2 regions of the Vibrio navarrensis genome follow, and region 1 is predicted to be linked to the other one. Evidence: predicted binding sites of a transcription regulator. Region 1 holds the regulator's gene; the other holds the start of a gene.
The links. Region 1 encodes PurR, which represses purine synthesis genes. Its sites were predicted from a motif close to TNANGNAAACGTTTNCNTNA; they were not measured.

Region 2: a site for PurR is predicted at 1,988-2,007, ahead of glpX (class II fructose-bisphosphatase). Genes of this name have one in related genera too.

The regions. Positions count from the first base shown of each region.
Region 1 covers NZ_CP065217.1:1,143,495-1,147,369, forward strand. Annotated here, with positions in the region: gene I3X05_RS05165 (TVP38/TMEM64 family protein) at 1-680, opposite strand, end outside; gene I3X05_RS05170 (TfoX/Sxy family DNA transformation protein) at 833-1,426, opposite strand; cyclic di-GMP riboswitch class I at 1,545-1,633, opposite strand; gene purR (HTH-type transcriptional repressor PurR) at 1,825-2,829, opposite strand; gene torD (molecular chaperone TorD) at 3,133-3,777, opposite strand.
Region 2 covers NZ_CP065217.1:289,066-292,940, forward strand. Annotated here, with positions in the region: gene I3X05_RS01275 (helix-turn-helix transcriptional regulator) at 1-605, opposite strand, end outside; gene glpX (class II fructose-bisphosphatase) at 918-1,925, opposite strand; gene zapB (cell division protein ZapB) at 2,353-2,595, opposite strand; gene rraA (ribonuclease E activity regulator RraA) at 2,823-3,326, opposite strand; gene I3X05_RS01295 (1,4-dihydroxy-2-naphthoate polyprenyltransferase) at 3,402-3,875, opposite strand, start outside.

The DNA of each region.
Region 1 (3,875 bases):
CTCTGTACAGTAGACTGAGGGCGATATTTGTTCATCAACCATTTCACTACGATAGGAAAAAGCCCGAGTAATAGAAACGACAGCAAAACGGCAGGCGAAACGATCCCAGAGAGTGAATCGATCTCGGCGATTTGTGTCCCCGCGTTGAGATAGACAACGGTGCCGGGTAGCATGCCAACTTGACTGGTTAAGTAAAAGCGACTGGCTGTCATTTTACTTAGCCCCATCAGAAGGTTAATCAGAAAAAAAGGAAACACAGGGATAAGTCGAAGTGATAGAAGATAGAAAGATCCATCTCGCCCAACACCTTGATTAATGGCTTGTAACTTGTCAGCAAATTTCTTTTGCACCCACTCTCTGAGCAAATATCGACTGCTTAAAAAAGCTAATGTAGCGCCTACCGTGCTCGCGAAAGAGACGAGCAGTAAACTAAACCAAAACCCGAACAAGGCAGCACCGAGTAAGGTAACGACAGTGGCGCCGGGGATGGAGAAAGCAGTCAGAGCGACGTATAGGACAAAGTAACTGATTGCGGCCGTTAGCCAGTGTTGGCTGATATAGTCGCTAAGGAGCTGCTGTTGAGCTTTGGCATTTTCTAAAGTGAGGTAGGGAGCAAAATGGTAGACCAAAATAGCCATCACACTGACTAAAATAAGGCCAAAAAGCATTTTTCTATTCATCGCATTTTTCCAAGTTTAATTCTCTAATCTAAGACAGGGAAAAGCACAAAAAAATTTCAGGCAAGGCGAAAAAAACTAAGCAGAGTAAAGAGGAAGCGGAGTAAAGAAAAGCCACTTCGTTGCAGAGGTGGCTTTCAGAAACTTACTCAAGCTTAAGAGGAAAGCTTATTAACTAACTCATCTCGGCGTTTTTGAGGGATGACGCTCCAGTGAGTTCCATTGATAGCGCCTTCTAACGCCCACAACAGCTCAAGGCTAACACTTCCACTGTGCGTGTTTTTGATCGCTTCATAAGCCCCAACAGAACCGTGCATTTCCAACTGCTCAACCGTTTCAATACCTGCTTTTTTCAGCATGCGCTCAGTCGCCAGCCTTAGATTTGGCAAATCTTTCAGACGATCGGGTTTGGCAACGGCTTGAAGCTCTTTCTCTTTTCGGGCGCTGTCCAAAGCTTGTCTTGCGACGCTCATCAGTGCAGTCTTGTTATCCCAAAGGGAATCGGTTACCGCGTAGTATTTGGTAACAACAGGGAAGCCACGTTTTTTGTAAACATAAGGCTTAAGGCCCTGTTTTTCGAACAATGAGGTTGTGTTTTGATCCGCGCGAATATGAAGCTGATCTTTGACGACCAATGCAAACATGGTCTCATCTGCAAAAAGGCCGAATCCGCCAAACATAGAGCGAGATTTTATCGCACCAAGTTGCTCAAAAAGCTTCATTGAATCTTTGAGTATCGGTTTATCCATGATGTGTTATCTCGGTGTAATTATAATTACGCCACCCATAAATCAGGTCCGAGAGATTAGCAAACCAATGCATACAAGATGTCATTAGAGAGTCAACTCAATGTAATGCATTTTTGCCATCGGGAACCCCGCTACCTACCAAACAACATTTGGTTTAGGCCGGAGGCTTTGCGTCCCACCTTTTCAGATGGTTTGCCCTGTGCGTGACAGCTAAAGGATACGATTTCTATTGGACTAACATCACATTTTAGAATTAAAAGTGTGATCTTGGTTCAGGTAATAGTTTGCGGAAAATGAGCCAAAACTCGTGTACGAAAATATCTTGTTATTTGTCACAATAATGATTTTGTTTTGACACAAAAAAATAGACGCCGAATAGCGTCTATTTTTTAACAATGTCAGTTCAGTTTTTTAACTGTGTCGCGAATAACGATTTCTGGATGCATCTCAAAAATGCGTTTATCGTGCTCTTTGTCTTTAATGCGCTCAAGTAGAATTTCAAATGCATTTTTACCGACACGACGTTTTGGTTGGTGAATGGTGGTAAGCGGCGGAGAGAAGTACTCGGCCAGTTCAATATTGTCGTAACCGATCACCGACATGTCTTCAGGAATACGGATACCGAGCTGTTGCAAACGGCTCATTAGGCCAAGTGCCATGGTGTCGTTAAAGCAGAAAATGGCCGTTGGACGATCGTCCCAAGAGGCGATCTTATCAGCGACCAATACGGCTGTATCACATTCAAAGTTACCTTCTAAGATCCAATCTTGATTGACCGCTAGGTTTGCCTCTGCCATTGCGCGTTTAAAACCAAGAATTCGCTCCTGACACGCGGCTTTTTCGAAATGACCGCTCAGGCAGGCAATTTTGCTGTGACCGTTATCAATCAGATATTTGGTTGCGAGATAGCCACCTTCTTCTGAGTTGTCGATGATCTTGTCGGCTTGCGAGCTAATCGGGCCCCAGTCCATGATTACTTTTGGAATATCGGCGTGTCTATCGAGCATTTCACGCAGCTCTTCGGTCAAATCTGAACACATCACCAAGATACCGTCGACGCGTTTTTCAGCCAGCATGCGGATATAGTCGCGCTGCTTTTCATAGATGCCACCAGTGTTACATAGAATCAAGGTATAGCCTTGGCGGTAGCAGTAGCTTTCTACGCCGTCAATCACTTCAGAGAAAAAGAGATTGGTTGACTGAGTAACGAGCATGCCAATAGTACGAGTCGTATTGCATTTCAAGCTGCGTGCGACGGCGCTAGGCGCGTAATTGAGTTCATCCACCGCCTTCATCACTTTTTCTTGCGTTGTTTCTGCAACAAAGCGGGTTTTATTGATCACGTGTGAAACTGTCGTGGTTGATACGCCGGCTAAACGTGCGACATCTTTAATTGTGGCCATAATTTTGTCCTGTCCAAGGTTACCGCGGGGAACATTGAGCCGGGTAACGCTCTTGCTACCTTTCTTCGAATCGGTCTTGAACATGGAGAGACCCAAGAAAAGCAGCAGCTTAGCTAAAAAAACACAAAAACCGCTGTTTTTCAGCGGTTTGCATTAAATTCATATTTTATCGTTTGCGGTCTCAATTTTATATCGAGATACGTCAGCAGGCAACCAGCTCAGCACGCGAATATTGTATCCGTGTTCACACTTTATTGGTTAATCTTCAGTCGAGTGATTGCTCTATTGATAGGCCTGTAATTATTATCCAAGTAAATAGTCACTGTCCAGTTTACAAAATGCAATTAATAGTTTTGCAACGCTGGTGTAGAAGTCAAACTGGTCGTGTTGAAGACACTGCTGGTGAAATTGCGGCAGCCAAGACAGCAGCATATCTTCAATGAACTGTTGCTGCTTGGCAAAGGCGGCTTCCATATGGCGCTCTTGCTCCAGCTCATTCGAACGGATAATCAGATGGCCTAAAAAATCCAGTTGAATAGCGAGATGATCCGCAGGTTCATTGAGAGTGTCGCTCACTCTCACGCCGTGCTCTGTCATCAGCTTTTCCATCATTCTGGCTGGTTCGGCGTTGAGTAACCCTGATTGGTCGAGGTAAACGGAAGCGTAGGGTAGAGCGCCATGTTTTGCGCTTTTCAGAAACAGATCGCAAAAGTCTGCGGCCAGTTCAAGTTGAGCATCTTTACGCTCAAGCAGTTTATTCAACGTTTGTACCAGTTGCTGCACTTCAACCCGCAAACGGTCATTTTCTGCTAAACCACAAAGAAATGAGCGAATCTCTGCGCTGTGATATTTGTCCAGTTCCACTTGGCTCAACTCTTTGGCGAAAAGGCTTGAAAGCCACCAGTAAATTTCGGCACGCTTTTCGTTGAAGGCTTTGATCTCTTGCATTTTCTTTGTGCTCCTCAAGGTTTCTCTTATTAGTTTAACCAATAAAAATGAACAGCGGTCACCCTGATTATTAATGGATTATTTAATTATATGTCGGC
Region 2 (3,875 bases), 850 kb from region 1:
ATCCGATACGCGCAGCGGCGCTGGCCTTCGATAATGTGTTCCGTGCGCTCAATATGGCAGTGTTCACCAAGCAGCTTTTGAAAAACGTTGAGTTCAGATTGGCATAGAGCGGGGCAGCGGGTGGCGGCTCGGCAGATGGGGCAATGATTTTCGCTCAAAAGAAAGCCTTCGTTGGTCTGCTCAAGCTCGGCCATATAGCCTTCTTCTTCGCGTATTTCCGTGAGCTTTTGCAGCTTGCTGTGCAGATCGCCGCAAGCGGCCAAGGCTTTTTGATACTGGATAAAAGTGCGATGCTCTCGCTCAGCGGCGACTTTGGCTAAACCATCTGAGCCAAACAAGCTCTCGACCACGTCGATCATCTGAATGGTGAGTTCGCTGTGGCGATCGGCAAACTGCTCGTGTCCTTTGAGCGTGAGAGACCAGTGCCGAGTCGGGCGGCCTACTTTGACTTTGACATCGTGAAAGCTGACGATGCCCGCCTCTTCCAACCCTTGCAGATGTTGTCTGGCCCCCATGGTGGTCATGCCAAACTCTTCTGCCAGTTGCTTGGCGGTCACCGAGCCATCTCGCTTAATCGACTGGAGTATCCTGTCTATCGTTTTCATCTTGGCTTACAGACGCCCGTATCCTGAATGGTGCTTAAGTACAAATATTATGCGTCATAGGTTTAGTAAATAAAAGGGTTGATAAAGAACAGTGGGTAAGAGCAAGAGCGGTCCTGTGGTCCTGGAAAGGGCAAGAGCGGCCCTGGTTCCTGGGCAAGAAAGAAGGTTTCTAGGTTCTAGGAAAGGCAGGTTACGAGGTTTCTAGGTTTCTAGGCTCTAGATTCTTGCTCTTGCTCTTGCTCTTGCTCTTGCTCTTCCTAGGGCCTAGGACCTGCTCTTCCTAGTCCCTAGTCCCTAGCCCCTGCTCTTCCTTTAAAGAATAATCTGCTTGATCTCTTCGTCTTTGCGCTCTAAGTAATGGGTCGATTTGATCCGACGTATAGTGCGGCAGTGGCCACGAATCAATAAGGTTTCCGTGGTGGCGATATTGCCTTTACGGCTGATGCCTTCAAGTAGGTCGCCTTTGGTGATGCCCGTGGCGGAGAAAATGACGTTGTCGCTGCGCGCCATCTCATCCAGCTTCAGCACCTTATTCGCTTCCACACCCATTTCGCTGCAGCGCTCCAGTTCGAAAGCGGCAAAACGGCGGTTTTCTTCAGTATCGCCTTTTACGATATTTCGTGCCAATAGGCGGCCCTGCATATCGCCATCCAGCGCGCGAATCACCGCAGCAGACACGACGCCCTCTGGCGCGCCGCCAATGCAGTACATCACATCGACTTCGCTGTCTGGCATGCAGGTTAAGATAGACGCGGCGACATCGCCATCGGGCACGGCAAACACGCGCACGCCCATTTGCTGCATTTCAGCGATAACGGCATCGTGGCGTGGTTTGGCAAGGGTGATGACCACTAAGGTGTCGAGGGTTTTGCCTAGCGCCTTAGCGATGTTTTCTAAGTTCTCTTTTACTGGCTTGTTGAGGTCGATCACGCCTTTAGCGCCAGGGCCGACCACCAGTTTTTCCATATACATGTCGGGCGCTTTGAGGAAACTGCCTTTCTCACCTGCGGCTAACACCGCCAAAGCGTTCGATTGCCCCATGGCGGTCATGCGTGTGCCTTCGATAGGGTCGACCGCAATATCGACTTCATCGCCGCCTAAGCCAACGTTTTCGCCAATGTAGAGCATCGGTGCGTCGTCGATTTCGCCTTCGCCAATCACGATTTCGCCACTGATTTCGGTTTTGTTTAGCAAAGTGCGCATCACTTCAACTGCGGCGCCATCGGCGGCATTTTTGTCGCCACGGCCAAGCCATTTATACCCCGCCAGAGCGGCGCCTTCTGTCACGCGGGAAAATGCCATTGCTAAATCGCGTTTCATGTTGTCTCCAAAAGTCAAAATCGAAGGAAGAGAAAAATTGGCGGCGATTCTAGCATAAAAAACAGGGAAAACGTTTGCGGGGATCAAAAAAGAGGGAAAGCTACGAGGTTGCGAGATTCTAGTTTGCAAGGAAAGAGCTGGAAGAGAAGGTTGCTAGGTGCTAGGAAAAGAAGGTTCTAGGTACTAGGTTCTAGGAAGAGCGAGGAAGAGCTGGAAAAGAAGGTTCTAGTTGCTAGGTTTCTAGGTTCTAGGAAGGGCGAGGAAGGGCGGGGAAAAGAAGGTTTCTAGGTACTAGGTTTCTAGGTTCTAGGAAGAGCGGTTGCTCTTGCTCTTCCCCAGGACCAAGGGACCAGGACCCCAGGACCTTCTCTTCCGCTCTTGCCTTTCCTAGACCCTAGCAGCTGCTCTTCTTAGTCCCGCTCTGGTTTTACTCTACATCTTCCATCTTACCCAGTAGGGTGCGGATGCGTTCTTGCCACTGAGCGTGTTCTTGTTGAGCTTGTTGAGATTTTTGCTCGAGCTCTGCGTGTTGGGCGCGCAGTTGGTCGGCTTCGCTAGCCAGCTTCGCCTTATCTTCTTTCAGCTCTTCGACTTCCATTTGCAGTAGTGCGATGGTATCCACTGCGGTCTGAATTTTTGCTTCCAGTTTTTCTAATACTTCAAAAGACATTTTGGCCTACCTATTCTTATTCGGTTCAATGAGCGCAGCCCATGCTGCGGCTCTCTCTATTAGCCTCATTCTACTCAGCACAAGGCATAGAAACACCTGCTATGTTGGAAAAATTGCATCATTTGCCTAAAAAAACAGCGCATTGAGGCAATGCGCTGATTTTTTCTCACTTTTTAACCGCGTGAAACGTGCTTTCTCGCGCTTTTCTCTCGCCTTGAGTGCCGTAATTAGAGCTCAGGCTCTTCAAAGTCGGCGCTAAGTGGCTCTTGCGAAAGGATGATGCCAGTGCTGTCGGCGTAGAGGTAATCTTCCGGTAAGAAGGTCACACCACCGAAATTGACGGGAATATCGACTTCGCCAATGCCTTGCGCTGACGCGCCGACCGGAATCGAGGCGAGCGCTTGAATGCCGAGGTTCATATCTTCCAGCTCGTCAATTTCACGCACGCTGCCATAGACAACAATGCCTTCCCATTCGTTTTCTTCTGCTAGGGTGGCAATTTCTGCATCGACCAGTGCGCGGCGCAATGAGCCTCCGCCATCGACCAGCAGCACGCGTCCAACACCATCTTGTTCCAGCGTCTCACGAATCAGCGAGTTATCTTCGAAGCATTTTACAGTGGTGATTTGCCCGGCAAATGAGGCACGCCCACCGAAGTTGCTGAACATCGGCTCGACCACATCCACTTGATCCAGATAGATATCACATAGGGCAGAGGTGTTGTATTCCATAGCATACCTTTTTCGGTAAATGAATTTTCTCTTGAGTATATCTGCGCATTAAGTCAATGCAATGACAATTAGTGATTAACTAACAAGAGTTTGAGCTATCACAACTGTTGCAAACAAAATATTGGTGACCAATGAGCACTTCACCACCACGGGCATCATCGGCGCAATTTGAGCGGGTTGATGGGTTAACCACACCGCTTTGCCATGATTAATAACCAGTAACAGGCTGAAAATAAAAGGAAAGCTGAACCACAGTGGTTTGCCTTGCAACAGCAAGTAAATGGCAAACGCCAGCACCGCGCCACCGAGTAATACGAAGTGGTATTGCTTGGCTTTGCGCTGACCGAGGCGAACTGCAACAGTGCGTTTCCCGCACGCGGCGTCGTTTTCGATATCGCGCATGTTGTTGATATTCAGTACCGCGACCGCTAACAAGCCGCAGCCCAAGGCAGGCAAAAACAGCGCTGAATCCAACACGCCGGTATGAAGGAAATAGGTGCCGGAAACACCGAGCAAACCGAAGAATATGAATACCGAGAGATCGCCCAG